Regions from separate parts of the Bradyrhizobium sp. SUTN9-2 genome, predicted to be linked through region 1. Evidence: predicted binding sites of a transcription regulator. Region 1 holds the regulator's gene; each other region holds the start of a gene.
The links. Region 1 encodes LexA, which represses DNA repair genes until DNA is damaged. Its sites were predicted from a motif close to TGTTCNNNNTGTGTTCNG; they were not measured.

Region 1 (6,656 bases):
GCGTGAGCCCCTCGAGGACCGCCGCAAGATGACCGGGATCGACTTCCTCAGCCTCCTCTCCGGCGTCGCTCAACGCCAACATGGCGCGTGCAATCTCGTCCTGGCTATCCGCAGGAAGCCGCCGCACGGCCTTCAGCGCCTTTTCGAGCAGTTCTGTCATTGGCAGAAGATAAGCCGGGTCGAGACCAAAAGGAAGTGTGATTCCTGGCTGGCAAGGGAGGCCTTTTGCTTCAGCTCCTCCGCTCGGCTAGAACTTGCCGACCCAGTCCTGATTTGTTGCGGAGTTCGCCCGTGGCCCTGATGCCGGTTTCTGACGCGCTTGCTGCGGTGTTGGCCGGCGTCGAGCCGCTGGCTGAACAGATGGTTTGCCTCGACGAGGCCTACCATCGTGTGCTCGCCCGCGATGTCGCGGCGCGGCGCACGCAGCCGCCGGAGGCGATGTCGGCGATGGACGGCTATGCCGTGCGCACGGCCGACGCGGCATACGATTCGAGGTTGACCGTCGTCGGCGAGGTCGCGGCGGGCCGGCCGTTCGCGGGAAGCGTCGGCCCCGGCGAAGCCGTGCGGATCTTCACCGGCGGCGTCGTTCCCGACGGCGCCGATGCCGTCGTGATCCAGGAGGACACGGCTGCCGACGGCAAACATGTCACGATCAAGGAAGCCGCCATTTTCGGCCGGCACATCCGCCCTGCAGGCGTCGACTTCCGCGAAGGCGACGTGCTGCTGCGCAAGGGAATCCGCCTCACCGAGCGCGATCTCGCCCTCGCCGCCGGAATGAATCATCCGCATCTCGCCATCATCCGCCGCCCGAGGGTTGCCGTTCTCGCCACCGGCGACGAGCTCGTGATGCCGGGCACCACGCCTGGTCGCGGCCAGATCGTCTATTCCAACGGCTATGCCCTGCATGCGCTCGCCCGCAGCGAGGGCGCCGAGACCATCGACCTCGGAATTGCCGCCGATACGCTGGAGGCGACGTCCGCCGGCATCCGCCGCGCGCGCGAGAGCGGCGCCGACATCCTGATCACGACCGGCGGTGCCTCGGTGGGCGACCACGACCTGGTCCAGCAGGCGCTCAAGGGCGAAGGCATCGCGATGGCGTTCTGGAAGATCGCGATCCGGCCGGGCAAGCCGATGATGCACGGTCGGATAGGCGCGATGCGCGTGATTGGCCTGCCCGGCAATCCCGTGTCGTCCTACGTGTGCGCCTTCCTGTTCATGGTCCCCTTGATTCGCGCCCTGTCGGGCCGTTCAGCGATTCATCATCGGCGCGAGCGCGCCGTGCTGGGCCGCGATCTCGCCGCCAACGACCAGCGCGAGGACTATCTGCGTGCGCGGCTGGAGGAGCGCGACGACGGCACGCGCGTCGCCCTTCCGGTCAGCCATCAGGACTCCTCCCTTCTTGCGAATCTCGCTGCGGCACAGGTACTTCTGTTGCGCGCACCGTTCGCGCCGAAGGCCGAGGCCGGCACGCCTTGCGAGGTGCTCCGGCTGCCCGTCTGAGCCGCCCAGCCACACGCATTCCGCGAGCTTGGCCGCGTTCACCATAAATTAAGCAGTTGCGGAACACATATCGAACATATAGTGTCCGTTCATGATTTGTTTCGAGGATGTAGCGGCTTAGTGCCGGCTTCATCGTGTCGGAATCGAACGACATCAACCGGGGGACTTTGGTCGAGATGTTGACGCGCAAACAATACGAGCTTCTGCGGTTCATCAGCGAACGTCTGAAGGAAAGCGGCGTGCCGCCGTCCTTCGACGAGATGAAGGATGCGCTCGACCTGCGCTCGAAGTCAGGCATTCATCGCCTGATCACTGCGCTCGAGGAGCGCGGCTTCATTCGCCGCCTGCCCAACCGCGCCCGTGCCATCGAGGTGATCAAGCTGCCCGAGCTGCAGGCCGCCGCCGGCAATCGCCGCGGCTTCACCCCGAGCGTGATCGAGGGCAACCTCGGCAAGGTGCGCGCGAGCTCCAGCCCGCCCGCCGACGAGGGCGAGCGCCCGGTCGCGGTGCCCGTGATGGGCCGCATCGCAGCAGGCACGCCGATCGAGGCGCTGCAGACCCGCAGCCACACCATCAGCGTACCGCCGGACATGCTCGGCTCGGGCGAACACTACGCGCTCGAAGTGCGCGGCGATTCGATGGTCGAGGCCGGCATCCTCGACGGCGACATGGCGCTGATCCAGCGCAACGAGACCGCAAATACCGGCGACATCGTGGTGGCATTGATCGACGACGAGGAGGCCACGCTCAAGCGCTTCCGCCGCCGCGGCGCCTCGATCGCGCTCGAGCCCGCCAATGCCGCCTACGAGGTCCGCATTCTTCCGCCGAACCGCGTGAAGATCCAGGGCAAGCTGATCGGGCTTTACCGGAAGTACTGATACGGGAAACATCAAGCGCCGCGCGCGTTTCGATCGGCATCGGCGATCCAGGATCGGAGCGGATACTTGTCCGCTCCGGCTGGACGGTTTCTCTGGTTCTGCGCCGGCTGTCCGGTCCATCTTCCCGCGCGACATTCCCCCGCGCAGGCGCGCAGCCATTTCTGCTTCGCCGGTAGAGTTGTGCCGGCAGTGCTGATAGCTCCGGCCGAATGCAAGGACGCGAGGTTTGTTCCTATCGAATCCGGGAAAGATAATGTGATCGCGCGCTGCGGACGCGAGCCGCAGATTTGCCCATAACCGAGCAGAGCGTTGTATGCTTCCACTCTGATAGAGGCCTGCGCCTCGAAAGAGACGCGGGTCGCTATCCCAGCATGAGGAGCACCCGATGTGTGACTACAGCCTGCATGCCGTCGCGACGCGCCCCGCCGAAGTCGGCGAGACGATCGTCACGACAACCTTCCGCGGCACCTCGACGCGCGGTTTCGCTTCCGAAGCCGATCCCTCCGTCGCGGTCTGTCTGCTGCCGGGGACGGAGCTCGCTTTCGCCGACAACGTCCGCTACGACAACCGCTGGATCTGGACGCGCACCGTGAACTCTCGCGTCGGCAAGTTCGGCAAGATCGACCCGCACATTCCCGATCGCCATCATGACGCGATCGAATTCCCCGACGGCAAATACGTGCTGGTGACGCAGCTCGTCGAAGGCCAGCGCGCGACCGTGCTGCAATTGCCGGTGACGCAGCCAGCCCCCGAGCGCGAGCACAAGCCGCAGATCGTCGCCGACACGCGGCCCACGATCACGCGCCTGCCGATCGGCTGACGCCCTTCGGCCGACAGGCCGAGCCCGGGATTGAAATTGCCGTCGCCGGCCGAGGCCGGCGAGCCCGGTAAGTTTGTGTTTCAGGACATTCGATCGGCGAGCCCACCGCCGCGCCTCGTCGTCGCACGAAGTTTGGGCCGTGCTGCCCGCATTTTGAACGTCCGCTCCGCAGCCAAATGACCGATGCTGTCGTGGTTTGAGGCGGCGGACACGCTCGATGAAGACCTTCATTCGCGTCGTTGAACTTTGGGTACCCGACCGGACGCGCATGCGGCTGGAATTCGGCGGCGGCCTCTACGACGATGGGCTGTCCGCGTTCAAAGCCGTCAGCGAAGAGCTGCACTTCGGATATGACGAGGGACTTCCCGGCAAGGCCTGGACCTGTGGCCACCCCGTCATCCTCACGAAATTCGCCAACTCCTATTTCAAGCGGACCGATCAGGCCGCTGCGGCCGGCCTCACCTGCGGCGTGGCGGTGCCGGTGTTCGCGGGCGAATTCCTGCAAGCCGTGCTGGTGCTGTTCTGTGGCGACGACGAGGCGCACGTCGGCGCGATCGAACTCTGGCACAACGATCCTGATCTCTCGCATGAGATGGGGCTCGTCGATGGCTATTACGGCACCGCGGACATGTTCGAATTCAACTCCCGCCACACCAGATTTCCACGCGGCTTCGGCCTGCCCGGACGCACCTGGAAGGCGGGCCTGCCGCTGATCATCAAGGACTTGCACGACGCCAAGAGTTTCCTGCGCTGGGAGGACGCCGCCAAGGTCGGGATCAATCTCGGCGTCGGCGTGCCCTACCGAACCGGTACCGACCAGACCTGGGTTCTGACATTCCTCTCCGCGCAGGCAACGCCGATTGCACGACGCTTCGAGATCTGGGTCCCGAACGAGGACCGTTCGGCGCTGGTCTTTCGCGCCGGCGATTGCAGCGCGCAGACCGACCTCGCCGCACGCTATGCGGCGCAGTCCATCGCCAGGGGCGAAGGCAGCATCGGCGGCGCCTGGGCCGCCGGCATGCCCGCGCTCAACGACGATCTCACCTCTGACGGCTCGATCGCCGGCTCCGAAGCCTGCGCAGCCGGGCTGAGCCGAATGGTGGCCCTGCCGGTTATCGGCAACGGAAGGCTTGACGCCGTGCTGGCCTGGTATTTGTGATCCGCGTCAATCGTCGGCCTGCAAGTCGGCCTCCGATGGCGTTGCGTCCCGGTTGCGGGGCACGGCCGCCTTCGGCACGAGGCTGCCGTCGAAATCTCCCTCGCCGGCGCCGGCCGGCAGCCAGGGACGGCTTGCTCCCCTCGTCCTCACCGCCTGCACCGAAAAGCCCTCGCCGCGTCTCGTCAGAGCCAGTGCGCCCTGACTGGCAAGACGCGCCCGATCGACCACCATCGCCGCGCAATCGGGTGGCGCAGGCCGCGCCGTCACCACCAGCGCGGCGCGGCTGCAATCATCGGCCAGCGCGTCGATACGCGTCGCCAACGCGATCAGTCGTCCGTCCGCGAGCGGCGCCACGCAGCCGGACTCGTCACACGACACCCCGCTCGCCAACGAGGCGTTGCCGGCATCGCGCGGATCGGCATCGGCAGCCAACCACTCCTTCAGCAGGAAGCTGTCCTTGCTGGCGCGGATCACCTGCAAGCGCCCATCCCCGCCCCGGACGGCGACGCTCGCGCCATCCCCGGCAATCAGGATATCGGGCTGCCGCACCGACAGTCCCCAGAGGATCGCTGCCAGCAGCACCAGGGCGCCGGACCAGCGCAAGGGCGTGCGCAACAGGCCCATCACGATGAGCCCGAGGCTCGCTGCGATCAGCGGCGCGATCCCGAAGGCGGGAATGCGGCCGACGGCGCCCGGCAGGGCCACCACCCAGCGCGCGACCAGGACCATCCACTCGATGCCGATCCCCATCAACCACCAGAACACGCCGTCGAGCCCGAAGGGCGCCGCGAGCAGCCCCAACAGCCCGGCCGGCATCACCAGCGCCGAGACCACCGGCATGGCGCCGAGATTGGCGAGCACGCCGTATGGGGTCACGCGATGGAAGTGGAAGGCGGCGTACGGCGTGGTCGCGAGCCCCGCGATCAGCGAGGCCAGGAACAGCATCGCGATCTCGCGGCCGCCCCACAACGCGATCCGCGCCGTCGCGGAATGATCGGGCGAGGCGAGCAGGTTCGGCATGCCGATCTGCACCAGCGCCACCAGCCCGAGCGTTGCCGCAAACGACATCTGGAAGCTTGGATGCACCAACGCCTCCGGCGCGACCGCAAGCACGATCAGCGCGGCAACCGCCAGCGTGCGGAAGGTGATGGCGCGGCGGTCGACCATCACTGCGATCAGCACCACCGCCGTCATGAAGAACGATCTTTGCGTCGCAACCTCCGCGCCCGACAGCAACAGGTAGAACGCGGCCGCGACCAGCGCCGCGGCGGCCGACCATTTCTTGATGGCAGAGCCGGCCGCCAGCCCCGGGATCAAGGCCAGCAGCGCGCGCACCGCGAAGAAGACGACGCCGGCGACGACCGCCATGTGATAGCCGGAGATCGACAGCACATGGCCGAGTCCCGAGACGAACATGGCATCGTTCACGGGCGCGGTGATCGCATCGCGCCGCCCCGTGAGCAGCGCCGTCGCAATCGCGCGGTTGTCGCCTTCGAGCGTTGCGCGGATGCGCGCGTCGATCGCGTCGCGCAGGCCCTGCATGAAGGCGGCATAGCGCAGCCGCAGGCCGCCGCCATCCGGCGGTGTGGACGCCGTGATCGCGCCCATCACGAAGCCGGAGGCGCCGATGCCCTGGAAGAACATGTCGCGCGAGAAATCATAGCTGCCGGGGCGCACCGGCGAGATCGGCGGGAGCAGCCGCGCCTTCAGCTGCACGAAGCTGCCAACCTCAGGCGCCGTGCCCTTGCGCACCGAGAGGCGGACGCGCTCGAGCTTGACGTCGCTGCGCTGCGCCTCCATCGCGCTGACGCGCAGCACGAAGCGATCGGTGCGCTCGCGGATGTCGCGCGCTTCCACGAAGCCCGACAGCGACACCGAATAGAGCGGTTTTGCCAAAACGGTGTGCGCGATACGCGCGGTCTTCCAGGTCGCCACGGCAAAACCAGCCGCGACCGCCGCGAGCATGATGGCGGGCGCAAACAGCCGGCTCCGCCGGAGCAGCACCGCGCCGAGCATCAGCGCGATGGCTGTGGCGGCAACCACCAACAGCACCGGCTCATGATCGGCGGCGAAATAAAGCGCAATGCCGCCGCCGAAGGCGACCGGCACCCACGGCAACAGCCGGCCAGGCCCGGCCTCGCCCCGAGCCCATTGGCGCAGCGTCTCGATGATCGCCGGCCAGATGCCGAGGCCCGCTGGCGCCAAGCCGCCGGCCGGGGCGGCGCGGCCGACCGGCCACGTCCCGGCAACTCCCTGGGACCGTCCTGGCCGGCCCGGCTCCGCCATTCCCCTGCACCTT
Region 2 (6,656 bases), 2.8 Mb from region 1:
CATATTCGAACGAAAGGCCGTGAAAGCCGTAGCGCCTGATCCCACGCGCCTCGAATCGCCGGGGAATGGCGAAGCGGCTCGCCGGCGGCGCGAGGCCGTGATGGAAGGCGGTGTCGAAACACGCGATCTGCGTCAGCCCGGGCCGGATCGCCGCCAGTGTGCGCACCGGCGCGAGGCAGCGCGGCTGGTGCAGCGGCGCCAGCGGCGTCAAGGCCTCCAGTTTCGCAATGATGTCGTCTGTCAGGACCTCCGGGCCTGAATAATCCGGCCCGCCGTGGACGATGCGATGGCCGATGGCCCGCAGGCTGCGTCCACCGAACCGGTCCTCGATGAAGGTGAGCACGTCCGCGAACAGATGGCCGCGGGCTCCGTCAGGCGCCTGATTGCTTGTCTCGAACAGGTCTTCGCCCGTGGGGCCCTTCACCACCAGCCGGGGTTTGGCCTCGTGCTCGTCCAGCAGGCCCTTGCAGAGCAGGGCGGGCTCGGCCGCCGCGACATCGAACAGGCCGAACTTGATGCTCGACGATCCCGAGTTGAGGACGAGGACCGTGTCCGGCATCGCTAGTCGCCGGCCTCGGCCGGCGTGATGCCGCCGGCGCTGTTCTGCCAGACCCAGTCACGTATTTCAGGCATGTCTTCACCGTGCTCGCGGACATAACGGGAGTGTTCGATCAGCCTGTCGCGGAATTGCTGCTTCACCTGAGCGGCCTTGGTCGCCAGTCCCGGCACCCGTTCGATCGCCTCGATCGCGAGGTGGTAGCGGTCGAGTTCGTTGAGCACGACCATGTCGAAGGGCGTCGTCGTGGTGCCCTCCTCGGCAAAGCCGCGTACATGCATGCCGGCATGGTTGGTGCGATTATAGGTCAGCCGGTGAATGAGATAGGGATAGCCGTGATAGGCAAAGATCACAGGCTTGTCGCGCGTGAACAGGCTGTCGAAGTCGCGGTCGGACAGGCCGTGCGGATGCTGCTCCCTCGGCTGCAGCGTCATGAGGTCGACGACGTTGACGACGCGGATCTTCAAGTCCGGCAGCGCCTTGCGTAGGAGGTCGACGGCAGCGAGCGTCTCCAGCGTCGGCACGTCGCCGGCGCAGGCCATGACGACGTCGGGCTCGCCCTTTCCGTCCTCCGTGCCCGCCCAGGTCCAGATGCCGATGCCGGCATCGCAATGCGTCGCCGCGTCCTGCATCGACAGCCATTGCGGCGCCGGCTGCTTGCCGGCGACGATTACGTTGATGCGGTTATAGGTGCGCAGGCAGTGGTCGGCGATCCACAGCAGCGTATTGGCGTCCGGCGGGAAGTAGATGCGGACGATGTCGGCCTTCTTGTTGGCGACGAGATCGACGAAACCGGGGTCCTGATGGCTGAAGCCGTTATGGTCCTGGCGCCAGACATGCGAGGTCAGCAGATAATTGAGCGAGGCGATCGGACGCCGCCACGGCAGCTCCCGCGTCACCTTCAGCCATTTGGCGTGTTGGTTGAACATGGAATCCACGATGTGGATGAAGGCCTCGTAGCAGGAGAAGAAGCCGTGCCGTCCGGTGAGCAGATAGCCCTCCAGCCAGCCCTGGCAGAGATGCTCGCTCAGCACCTCCATGACGCGGCCGTCCTGGGCGAGGTGCACGTCGTAAGGCTCGGTGGGCTCCATCCAGACGCGTTCGGTGGCTTCGAACACGGCGTCGAGCCGGTTCGATGCCGTCTCGTCCGGGCCCATGATGCGGAAGTTGCGCTCCTTCGCGTTGAGGCGGATGACATCGCGCAGGAATTTGCCGAGCTCGCGCGTCGCTTCCGCCACGACCTCGCCGGGTTGCGGCACCTCGATCGCGAAGCTGCGGAAGTCGGGCAGCTTCAGCTCCTTCTTCAGCACGCCGCCATTGGCATGTGGATTGGCGCCCATGCGCCTGATGCCGTCGGGCGCAAGCGTCTGAAGCTCGGCAATGAGCACGCCGTTGCCATCGAACAGCTTTTCCGGCTCGTAACTGCGCATCCAGTCTTCGAGCACCTTGAGATGCGCCGGGTTCTCGCGGCAGCCTGCGACTGGCACTTGATGCGCGCGCCAAAAGCCCTCGACCTTCTTGCCGTCGACCTCCTTCGGGCCGGTCCAGCCCTTCGGGCTGCGCAGCACGATCATCGGCCAGCGCGGCCGCTCGACGCTTGTGCGACCGTCGCGGGCATGTTGCTGGATCGAGCGGATGCTGGCGAATGCAACGTCGAGCGCATCGGCCATGGCCTGGTGCATCAATTTGGGATCGTCGCCGCTGACGAACAGCGGCTCATGGCCGAACCCGCGGAAAAGGTCGCGGATCTCCGCGTCCTGCATCCGCCCGAGCACGGTGGGGTTGGCGATCTTGTAGCCGTTGAGATGCAGGATCGGCAGCACTGCGCCGTCATGGGCGGGGTTCAGGAACTTGTTGGAGTGCCAGGACGCAGCGAGCGGGCCGGTCTCGGCCTCGCCGTCGCCGACCACGCAGGCGACGATCAAATCCGGATTGTCGAATGCGGCGCCATAGGCGTGCACCAGCGCATAGCCAAGCTCGCCGCCTTCGTGAATCGAGCCGGGCGTTTCCGGTGCCGCATGGCTCGGAATGCCGCCGGGGAAGGAGAACTGCCGAAACAGCTTGCGCAATCCATCCGCATCGCGCGCGATCTCGGGATAGATCTCGCTGTAGCTGCCTTCGAGATAAGTGTTGGCGACCATGCCCGGACCGCCATGGCCGGGACCGCAGACATAGATCACGCTGACATCGAGCGCCCGGATGACGCGGTTGAGATGGGCGTAGATGAAGTTCAGGCCCGGCGTCGTGCCCCAATGACCCAGCAGACGCGGCTTGATGTGCTCGGGCCGCAGCGGCTCGCGGAGCAGCGGATTGTCGAGCAGGTAGATTTGCCCGACCGAGAGGTAGTTGGCGGCGCGCCAATAGCGATCGAGCAGATCGAGGTCGCTGCTCGCTTCGGCCGTTTTTTGTTGGATTGTCATGTTCCTGCCGACCTTCACTTCGCGATCGTCACCAACCCGGTTCCGGGGCGATCGATCCGTCGGGCATGAAACGGGATGGTCGTGACGGCCGTGTTGCGTGAGGTCAAAGGCAGGCGCGCGAAGTTTGGGCAGCTCTACTGTGCATGGGGTTGTTTTCACGTTTTTGGTTTGTGTTCTTGATTTGTTCCTATGTCGTGCTATCTTGGCTGCATGAGTCCAGCATCCTCTCATGCTCTCAAGCACCCGCCGGTCACGGCGCCCTCCGAGCCGGCGGGTGCGCCTTCAGATTTCCCCGAGCTTGGCGTCGCCATCGACCGCGCCCGACGGCGAGGGCGGGGCGCGCAGTCCAACGCCAGCGGCCGTTACGAGGCCGAGGCGCGCGTCGCTTTCGACGACGGCTGGCAGAGCCTCGACGAGCTGCCGCCGTTCAAGACGAGTGTCGCCATCGACACCTCACGCAAGGTGATCACCCGCAACGATTCCCCCGACATCGGTTTCGACCGCTCGATCAATCCCTATCGCGGCTGCGAGCACGGCTGCGTCTATTGCTTCGCGCGGCCGACCCACGCCTATCTCGGCCTGTCGCCGGGGCTCGACTTCGAGTCAAAACTGTTCGTGAAGCCCGAGGCGCCTTCGCTGCTCGAGAAGGAGCTTGCGGCTCCCGGCTACGAGCCGCGGATGATCGCGATCGGCACCAACACCGATCCCTACCAGCCGATCGAGCGCGAGCGCAAAATCATGCGCGGCATTTTGGAAGTGCTGGAGCGCGCAGGGCATCCCGTCGGCATCGTCACCAAGTCGGCGCTGGTGCTGCGCGACATCGACATTCTCCAGCGGATGGCCAAGCGCAACCTCGCCAAGGTCGCGATCTCGGTCACCTCGCTCGATCCGAAGCTGGCGCGCACCATGGAGCCGCGGGCCTCGACGCCGCCGAAACGGCTGGAGGCGCTCAAGCAGCTCTCGGACGCCGGCATTCCCACCACGGTAATGGTCGCGCCCGTGATCCCCGCACTGAACGATTCCGAGATCGAGCGCATCCTCGATGCCGCCGCCCATGCCGGGGTCAAGGAAGCCGCCTATGTGCTGCTGCGGCTGCCGCTGGAGGTGCGCGATCTCTTCCGCGAATGGCTGATGGCGAACTATCCGGACCGCTATCGCCACGTCTTCACCCTGATCCGAGACATGCGCGGCGGGCGCGACTACGACGCCAAATGGGGCGAGCGGATGAAGGGCACCGGACCGATGGCCTGGACCATCGGCCGCCGCTTCGAGATCGCCTGCGAGCGACTCGGCCTCAACAAGCGGCGCTCCAAGCTGACCATTGATCACTTTGCGCGGCCGAAGCGGAACGGTGATCAGCTCAGCCTGTTTTGAGCGGACACGTGCAAGAGGTGTCGCATGCTCAAGGAACTCGCTGTGCCGATGCCGCGGCTGACCGTCATCACGCTCGGTGTGAACGACATCCGCGCCAGCATCGCCTTTTACGACGCGCTCGGTTTCTCGCGCCGGCTGAAGGAGACCGGCGAGGCGGTTGCGTTCTACGACACCGGCGGTCCGGTGCTCGCGCTTTATCACTGGGATCGGCTCGCCGCGGACGCGTCCTTGGAGGACCAGCCGAGGCCCACCACCTTTCGCGGCATGACGCTCGCCTGGAATTGCGTGACCCGCGAGGAGGTCGACGAGGTGCTGGCATTCGCCGTCGAGAAGGGGGCCACCTTGCTGAAGGCGGCGCACGCGACCGATTACGGCGGCTATTGCGGCTATTTTGCCGATCCCGATGCACATGTCTGGGAAGTCGTGGTCGCACCCGGCATCGAGGTGGGCGAGGACCGGCGGGTGCATCTGGCGGAGTAGGGCGGGCGGCCTGAATAACGGGAATATCGTGGGTTCCCGGTTGCGCTGGCGAAGCCCCCTGGCGCACGATCCCGGCCATGATTCGGGACCCCTCCGCCAAGACCCCAGCCAAAGCCGCGCCGAAGAAAAAGGCCGCGCCGAAGGCTGTGCCCGCCAAGGCGGCAAAGATATCTGCGGCCGATGCTGCGAAGGTTCCTGCCGGTAGGAAAGGCATCATTGCCGTTGCTGCCCCCAGCTTCCGCCGCGAGCGCGTGCTGATCAAGCGCGGCGTCTGGCCGGTCGCGGGCTGCGACGAGGCTGGCCGCGGCCCGCTCGCAGGCCCCGTGGTGGCCGCCGCGGTGATTCTCGATCCCGACCGGATTCCCCGCGGCATCGACGATTCCAAGCGCCTGACCGCCGAGGAGCGCGAAAAGCTGTTCGACAAGATCTGCGCCACCGCGCAGGTCTCGGTCGCCGTCGCCTCGCCGGCGCGAATCGACCGCGACAACATCCTGCGCGCCTCGCTGTGGGCGCTGAAGCGCGCCGTGGTGGCCCTGCCCGAGGCGCCTAGGCACGTCTTCGTCGACGGCCGCGACCGGCTCGACACCGCATGCGACTGCGAGGCCGTGATCGGCGGCGACGGTATCGTGCTGTCGATCGCCGCGGCCTCCATCGTCGCCAAGGTCACCCGGGATCGCTTGATGTGCGCACTGGCGCAGGACTGCCCGGGCTACGGCTTCGAGCAGCACAAGGGCTATGCCGTCCCCGAGCATCTCGACGCGCTTGATCGCCTCGGCCCTTCCATCCACCACCGCAGCTTCTTCGCTCCCGTCGCCGCCGCCCGCGCCAAGCACATGCCCTGGACCGTCGAGCCGGTGCAGGATCTGTTCTCGGTCACCGAGGTCGAGGTGCAGGTGGAGGCGAGCGTCGAGATCGACGCTTCCGTAAATCTCTAGCGATCCTCCTACAGCTTTCCCATCCGTCATGGCCGGGCTTGACCCGGCCACCCACGTCTTACCAGCGGCACGAAGAACGTGGATGCCCGGGCCTTCGCCGCGCCGAAGCGGCTTCGGCCGCGCAGGCGGGACAAGCCCGGGCATGACGAACTGCGGCGGTTGCCACAACCCGTGACGCCCTTTATCAAAACAGACGTGAGCGAATAGGGCCGGCTGGACGGGTTGGCTGCACCTTCGGACGTTGCATGCGGTTTACCTCCCTGGTCATCGAGCTCATTCGCGCCCGGCCGCGGCTGATCGTTTGGATTGCGGTGCTGCTGCAGGCCGCGATGTGGCTGTTCGTGGCGCTGGTGTTCTACCGCAGCCCGCCCGGCACTCTCGCGACCCTTCTGGCCTTCGGCAGGGAATACCAGGTCGGCACCGATCTCGGCCCGCCGCTTGCCATCTGGCTCGCCGACATCGCCTATCGCGCCGCCGGCGGCCACATGCTCGGCGTCTATGTGCTCGCCCAGCTCTGCGAGATCGCGACCTTCGTCGCGCTCTATCATCTTTCCCGTGCCGTGGTCGGCTCGCAGCAGGCGGTGCTCGCCGTGCTCCTGACCATGACGGTGCTGGCCTTCTCCTCGTCCGCGCTGGACTTCGGTCCGCTGATCCTGGCACGGCCGCTCTGGGCGCTCTTGCTGCTGCACTCCTGGCAGATCATCGGCCAGCGCCGCGGTAATGCCTGGTTCGCCTGGTCGATCGAAGCCGGCCTCCTGCTGCTGACGACGCCCGCCGCGATCTTCCTGCTGCTGCTGATCGTCGTCTTCGCGGTTACGACCGCCGGCGGCCGCCGGACGCTGCGCGGGCTCGATCCGCTGTTCGCGCTAATCGTCGTCGCCGTGCTGGCGC
Region 3 (6,656 bases), 110 kb from region 1:
TGCCAGGCGCAGCTCCAGGATCGCCCTCGCCTGCTCCAGCGAGAGGCGGATCGTCCCGTCTTCGTTGATGCGGTGACGGGGATCGTCGATCAGCGTGATGATGTCCTCGACGTCGCGCGCGGCCCAGTCGCGGGTCATCAGGGTCTCGCGGGCGGCGGCCGGCGTCGGCGAGTGCCGGATCACCTTGATGATCTCGTCGATATTGGCGACCGCGATGGCGAGGCCGACCTGCTCGTGCGCGCGCTCGCGCGCCTTGCGCAGCTTGTATTTGGTCCGGCGGGTCACGACCTGCTCGCGGAAGCCGACGAAGATCGTCAGCATGTCCTTCAGGTTCATGGTCTGCGGACGGCCGGAATCGAGCGCGACGGCGTTGACGCCGAAGCTCGTTTGCAGCGGCGTGAACTTGTAGAGCTGGTTCAGTACCACGTCGGGCACGGCATCGCGCTTGAGCTCGACGACGACGCGGTAGCCGTCGCGGTCGGACTCGTCGCGCAGGTCGGAGATGCCTTCGATCTTCTTTTCCTTGTAGAGCTCGGCGATGCGCTCGACCATCGTCGCCTTGTTCACCTGATACGGGATCTCGGTGATGACGATCGCCTCGCGTTCTTTCCGGAGCGTCTCGAAGGTGACCTTGCCGCGCATCACGATGGAGCCGCGGCCGAGATGATAGGCGCTGCGGATGCCCTGGCGTCCGAGAATGATGCCGCCGGTCGGGAAATCAGGCCCCGGGATGATGGCGTTGAGCTCGTCGATCGTCAGCGCCGGATTGTCGATCAGCGCGACGCAGGCGTCGATCACCTCGCCGAGATTGTGCGGCGGGATGTTGGTGGCCATGCCGACCGCGATGCCACCGGCGCCGTTGACCAGGAGGTTCGGGAACCGGGCGGGCAGCACCACCGGCTCCCTTTCGGAGCCGTCGTAATTGTCCTGGAAGTCGACCGTATCGTCGTCGATGTCCTCGAGCAGCTTCAGCGCGATCTTGGTCAGGCGCGACTCGGTGTAGCGCATCGCCGCCGGGGGATCGCCGTCGACCGAGCCGAAATTGCCCTGCCCGTCTATCAAGGGCGCGCGCATCGAGAAGTCCTGCGCCATGCGCACCAAGGCGTCGTAGATCGCCTGGTCGCCATGCGGGTGGTACTTACCCATGACCTCGCCGACGGCACCGGCGGACTTCTTGTGCTTCTTATCCGGGGTATCGCCGCGATTGTTCATCGCGAACAGGATGCGGCGATGGACCGGCTTCAACCCGTCGCGGGCATCGGGCAGCGCACGCGCCACGATCACGCTCATGGCGTAATCGAGGTAGGACTTCTTCATCTCCTCGTAGATCGAAACGGGGCGAATGTCCGAGGGGTGCGCCGGCTGGTCGCCGGGCTTGTTATCGTCGTCAGCCAAGGGGAAATCCGGTGAGGGTTTGTCTGGGAATCATATAGCGCATCCGGGGTCGGATAACCACCCTGACCGCCCTCGGAAAGTCCTTTTTCCGCTTATTCTTCCAATAACTTACGGCTTCGGAACAGCGCCCTGCACGCCCCCGGAATCGGCCCTTCATGAACGCCCGCAACGCCGGCCTGAACACGCGTCAAGGGGCCTCCGGTCAGCCCGTTTTGCCCGGCTTGATACGAATCTCACCCCACACATGAAGCGGGCCCGGAAAATCCGAGCCCGTTCAGTCAATTAGGAATGTCTCCTGACGGGGAGGCGCAAGCGGCGCCGAGGTTGCCGCCGCATCTCCGTCGAGTAATCCCGCCCTCTCAGAACGGGATATCGTCGTCCATGTCGCTGTTGCGGCCGCCGCCGGCGGCAACGGGACGGCGCGGCGCGCTGCTGACGGGTCCGGAGGAGCCGAAGTCGCCGCCCGGCTCGTCGCCGAAGCTGCCACCTCCGCCGCCGCCACCGCGGCCGTCCAGCATCGTCAGCGTTGAGTTGAAGCCCTGCAGCACGACCTCGGTCGAGTATTTCTCGACGCCGCTCTGGTCGGTGTACTTGCGGGTCTGGAGCGCGCCTTCGATGTAAACCTTTGCGCCCTTCTTCAGATACTGTTCGACGATCTTGCAAAGCGGCTCAGAGAAGATCACGACGCGATGCCATTCGGTCTTCTCCTTGCGCTCGCCGGTGTTCTTGTCGCGCCAGGTCTCCGAGGTCGCGATGCTCAAATTCGCGATCGGCCGCCCGTCCTGGGTGCGGCGGATTTCGGGATCCTTGCCGAGATTTCCAACCAGAATGACCTTGTTGACGCTTCCCGCCATCGCCGCTCTCCACTCCGAATGCCACTGAATCTCAAAAGGGCGAATCCGCTGCCCGCGTTCCTCTGCGCCCGCTAGGGCGACCCTATACGCTTGCGGACACCGATCAGCCTGCCACCCCCAAGGTTATCCCCACATATAGCATCGCGCGCACGTTTGTTCCAGATTTGTTCTTCATCATGGGCGGGCAGACATTTTCCCGCGTCCCGCGAAAAACGTCAGCCCCGAATGGAACCTTTTCGAGTTCCCTTGAATAGGAAAAAACTCTTAACATTCATCAAGATGGAACCTGTCAATAGTCTGGCGAGTGTGGCTTTCCGGAGACGGACTCTGCCCTTTCCTTAGGCTACCTTTGCCTTGGAATTGATTCATATGGGTGTCGCGTCTGATCAGCCGCTTCAGGGACTTTCATGAAGCGGACGAAACTTGGGGAGACTGCAATGAATAAGATTCTTTTCGGCGTAATCAGTGCAATGGCATTGGGGCTGTCGGCTCCGGCAAGCGCGGCGGATATGGCTGCGCGTCCCTACACCAAGGCTCCGGCCCCGGCGGTCGCCGCGGTTTACGACTGGAGCGGCTTCTACATCGGCGTCAACGGCGGCGGCGGCACGAGCCGCAAGTGCTGGGACTTCGTGACCCCGGTCACGGGCGTTCTGGTGGCTGAAGGCTGTCACGATGCGACCGGCGGCACGGTCGGTGGTCAGATCGGCTACCGCTGGCAGTCGGCCAATTGGGTGTTCGGCCTCGAGGGCCAGGGCAACTGGGCTGACTTCTCGGGGGACAACGTCAGCCTCCTCTTCCCTGGAAGCGCTTTGGTCACCGGTGATCGTAACCGCTCTCACATCGATGCTTTTGGCCTGATCACGGGCCAGGTCGGTTATGCCTGGAACAACGTGCTGCTCTATGTGAAGGGCGGCGCCGCCGTAGTCGGGGACAAGTACGACGTCTATGCCGCTCCTGGCACGCCTGGCGCCGGCACGCTGCTGGCGTCGGCTCGCGAGACCCGCTGGGGCGGCACCGTTGGCGCCGGCTTGGAATTCGGATTTGCTCCGAACTGGACGCTCGGCGTCGAGTACAACCACATCTTCCTCGGCGACCGCACGATCGCCTTCACGACGCCTGCGGGCGTTGCCTTCGGGAGCGATCGCATCAGTCAGGACGTCGACATGGGTCTGGTCCGCTTGAACTATCGCTTCGGCGGCCCGCTGGTCGCGAGGTACTGATATCCCTCTCATTTCGCGAGCAAATGGAAGGGCCGGCCCTGCGCCGGCCCTTCTTTTTTTCGGCACATGCCTGGACGTAAATAAGTCAGTAACCATCACCTTTTGGACTGTTGTGGCTTTTCGGAGACACAACTTGCGGCTTTGGTGGTGTAAAGACGGCGTCAGTTGGGCCGTTTGAGTCCGCTGCCCTTCCGCCACGGAACGCAACAACAGAAACTGGGACTGGGATTAAGTTGAAAATGAAGAAGGTTTTGTTGGCTTCGGCCTGTGTATTCGCCATTGCGGCCCCCGCTTCGGCTGCTGATCTGGCAGCCCGCCCCTACACCAAGGCCCCCGCGCCTGTGGCCTCGGTCTACAACTGGACCGGCTTCTATCTCGGTATCGTCGGCGGCGGCGCCTGGGAAAACAGCTCCGATGATCCGCGCATGCAGGGCGGTTTCGTCGGCGGCACCGTTGGCTACAACTGGCAGACCTCCAACGTCGTGTTCGGCATCGAAGCTGATGGCGCGTGGGCTGACGTAAACGCCTCGGCGACCGGTCTTGTTGATTTTGGTGGCGCCCTCGTTCCCACGACGGTCAGTTCGCGTATCGACGCGCTCGGCACCGTGCGTGGTCGCATCGGCTGGCTCGCTTCCCCGAGCGTCCTGCTGTACGCCACGGGTGGTTACGCCTGGATCAACAACAAGATCAGCGTCAGCGCGCCCCCTGTTCTGAGCCTCTCGGAGAGCCAGTTCCATTCGGGCTGGACGGTCGGCGCGGGCGTCGAGGCGATGTTTGCTCCGAACTGGTCGGTCAAGGGCGAGTACCTCTATCGCAGCCTGGGCGGCGAGACCTACTTCTCGGGCGTCTTCCCGGTCAACACCGGCACTCTCGACCTCCACACCGTGCAGGTCGGCGTGAACTACCACTTCGGCGGCCCGGTCGTCGCCAAGTACTGAGCTTCGTCTCTGACGCATCATCGTCACGAAAGGCCGGCCTCGCGCCGGCTTTTTTGTTTGTTGCGGCCGCCCGTTCGCTCGCGTTTTCGGAGGGATGTGACCTCTAGGTGACACAACCTTTGGCTTCAATGGTGTAAAGCAATGACGTTGCTTGGGTCATAAGTCCGCTGCTCTTCCGCTTTCCGGAAGACCGGAATGAGAAATGGAAGTGGGGAATGGATATGAAGAAGCTTTTGCTGGCTTCGGCCAGCTTGTTCGCACTCAGCGCGTTGGCACCGGCCTCGGCCGCCGATTTGGCGGCCCGCCCCTACACCAAGGCTCCGGTGGCACCGATCGCGGTGTACAACTGGAGCGGTTTCTACCTCGGCGCCAACGCCGGCGGTGGCTGGAGCCGCAACTGTTGGGATCTCACCAGTGTCGGCCCCTTCGTGGTCGCTCCGGCGGTGGCCGAAGGTTGTCACAATGCGACCGGCGCACTCGTCGGCGGCCAGATCGGTTATCGCTGGCAGTCCGCCAACTGGGTATTCGGTCTCGAAGCCCAGGGCGACTGGGCTGACCTGAAGGGTTCGAACATCAGCTCGCCTGCCGCGCTCGCGCCGCTGGTGAACGAGACCAGGATCGACGCCATTGGCCTCTTCACTGGCCAGGTCGGTTATGCCTGGAACAACGTGCTTTGGTACGTGAAGGGCGGCGCTGCCGTCACTCACAACAAGTACACTGGTAGTTTTGGCGGCGTCACGCTCGACACCGCGAACGAAACGCGCTGGGGCGGTACCGTCGGCACCGGCATAGAATTCGGCTTCGCCCCGAACTGGTCGGTCGCTGTCGAATACAACCACCTGTTCATGGGCAGGCACAACGAGACCTTCACCTTCCTCGGCGTGACCACTCGCACCGACAGCATCAAGCAGGACGTGGACATGGCTACCGTTCGACTCAACTACACCTTCGGTGGCCCGGTGGTCGCGAAGTACTGATCACGATCGACGTCACATCGTCACGAAAGGCCGGCCTCGCGCCGGCCTTTTTGTTTTGGCTGGGTGCTCCGCGAGCGGTTCCGCGCGTTCCTGCTGCCAGATCCCGCCAGCACGCCAACAATCCGTTGACGATTCGCAAGTCCCACTGGAAATCCGCCGCCGTTCTTCCTACGTTCGCTGCCATACCCATCGGCGCCGATCCCGGTTCCGGGCGCAGCGCGCCTTTTTTGTTGGCGCGATCGCGCACCTTTGGGCTTCCTTGAGGGCAACTCGGATGGATGAAGTGATCAAGGCGAAGCGCCAACAACAGAACGCGGGCTCCAGCCTGCGCGCAATTACGATCCGCGGCGCGCGCGAGCACAACCTCAAGAATATCGACGTCGAGATTCCCCGCGACAAGCTGGTGGTGTTCACCGGGCTATCCGGCTCCGGCAAATCCTCGCTCGCCTTCGACACCATCTATGCCGAGGGCCAGCGCCGCTACGTCGAATCGCTGTCGGCCTATGCCCGCCAGTTCCTGGAGATGATGCAGAAGCCCGACGTCGACCAGATCGACGGCCTGTCGCCGGCGATCTCGATCGAGCAGAAGACGACGTCGAAGAACCCGCGCTCGACCGTCGGCACCGTCACCGAGATCTACGACTACATGCGCCTGCTCTGGGCCCGCGTCGGCGTGCCCTATTCGCCGGCCACGGGCCTGCCGATCGAGAGCCAGACCGTCTCGCAGATGGTCGACCGCGTGCTGGCGTTGCCCGAGGGCACCCGCCTCTATCTGCTCGCCCCCGTCGTGCGCGGCCGCAAGGGCGAGTACAGGAAGGAGCTCGCCGAATGGCTCAAGAAGGGCTTTCAGCGCGTCAAGATCGACGGCACCTTCCATGAGCTGGCGGAAGCTCCTAGCCTCGACAAGAAATTCCCGCACGATATCGACGTGGTGGTCGATCGCATCGTGGTGCGTGCCGATATCGGCCAGCGCCTCGCCGAGAGCTTTGAGACCGCGCTAAAGCTCGCCGAAGGCCTTGCCGTCGTCGAGTTCGCCGATGCGCCCGCGGCGGCTGCGCCTGCGGAGGAAAAGAAGAAGACCGCGAAAATCCACGACAAGAGCGGGCCCGAGCGCATCCTGTTCTCGGAAAAGTTCGCCTGCCCGGTCTCCGGCTTCACCATCCCCGAGATCGAGCCGCGCCTGTTCTCCTTCAACAATCCCTACGGCGCCTGCCCCGCCTGCGGCGGCCTCGGCGTCGAGCAGCATGTCGACGAAGACCTCGTCATCCCTGA

Region 2: the regulator LexA is predicted to act here: its motif matches at 3,148-3,165, upstream of XF30_RS32715 (PA0069 family radical SAM protein).
Region 3: the regulator LexA is predicted to act here: its motif matches at 2,404-2,421, upstream of XF30_RS20470 (single-stranded DNA-binding protein).

The regions. Positions count from the first base shown of each region.
Region 1 is NZ_LAXE01000001.1:4,271,792-4,278,447, reverse strand. Features, by position in the region: gene XF30_RS19895 (hypothetical protein) at 1-160, opposite strand, end outside; gene XF30_RS19890 (molybdopterin molybdotransferase MoeA) at 292-1,500, shown strand; gene lexA (transcriptional repressor LexA) at 1,677-2,378, shown strand; gene XF30_RS19880 (hypothetical protein) at 2,764-3,198, shown strand; gene XF30_RS19875 (GAF domain-containing protein) at 3,416-4,357, shown strand; gene XF30_RS19870 (ComEC/Rec2 family competence protein) at 4,364-6,643, opposite strand.
Region 2 is NZ_LAXE01000001.1:7,054,295-7,060,950, reverse strand. Features, by position in the region: gene XF30_RS32725 (acetate/propionate family kinase) at 1-559, opposite strand, end outside; gene XF30_RS32720 (phosphoketolase family protein) at 562-2,976, opposite strand; gene XF30_RS32715 (PA0069 family radical SAM protein) at 3,187-4,350, shown strand; gene XF30_RS32710 (VOC family protein) at 4,375-4,830, shown strand; gene rnhB (ribonuclease HII) at 4,908-5,765, shown strand; gene XF30_RS32700 (glycosyltransferase family 39 protein) at 6,011-6,656, shown strand, end outside.
Region 3 is NZ_LAXE01000001.1:4,386,483-4,393,138, reverse strand. Features, by position in the region: gene gyrA (DNA gyrase subunit A) at 1-1,395, opposite strand, end outside; gene XF30_RS20470 (single-stranded DNA-binding protein) at 1,755-2,249, opposite strand; gene XF30_RS20465 (outer membrane protein) at 2,687-3,469, shown strand; gene XF30_RS20460 (outer membrane protein) at 3,709-4,407, shown strand; gene XF30_RS20455 (outer membrane protein) at 4,629-5,384, shown strand; gene uvrA (excinuclease ABC subunit UvrA) at 5,659-6,656, shown strand, end outside.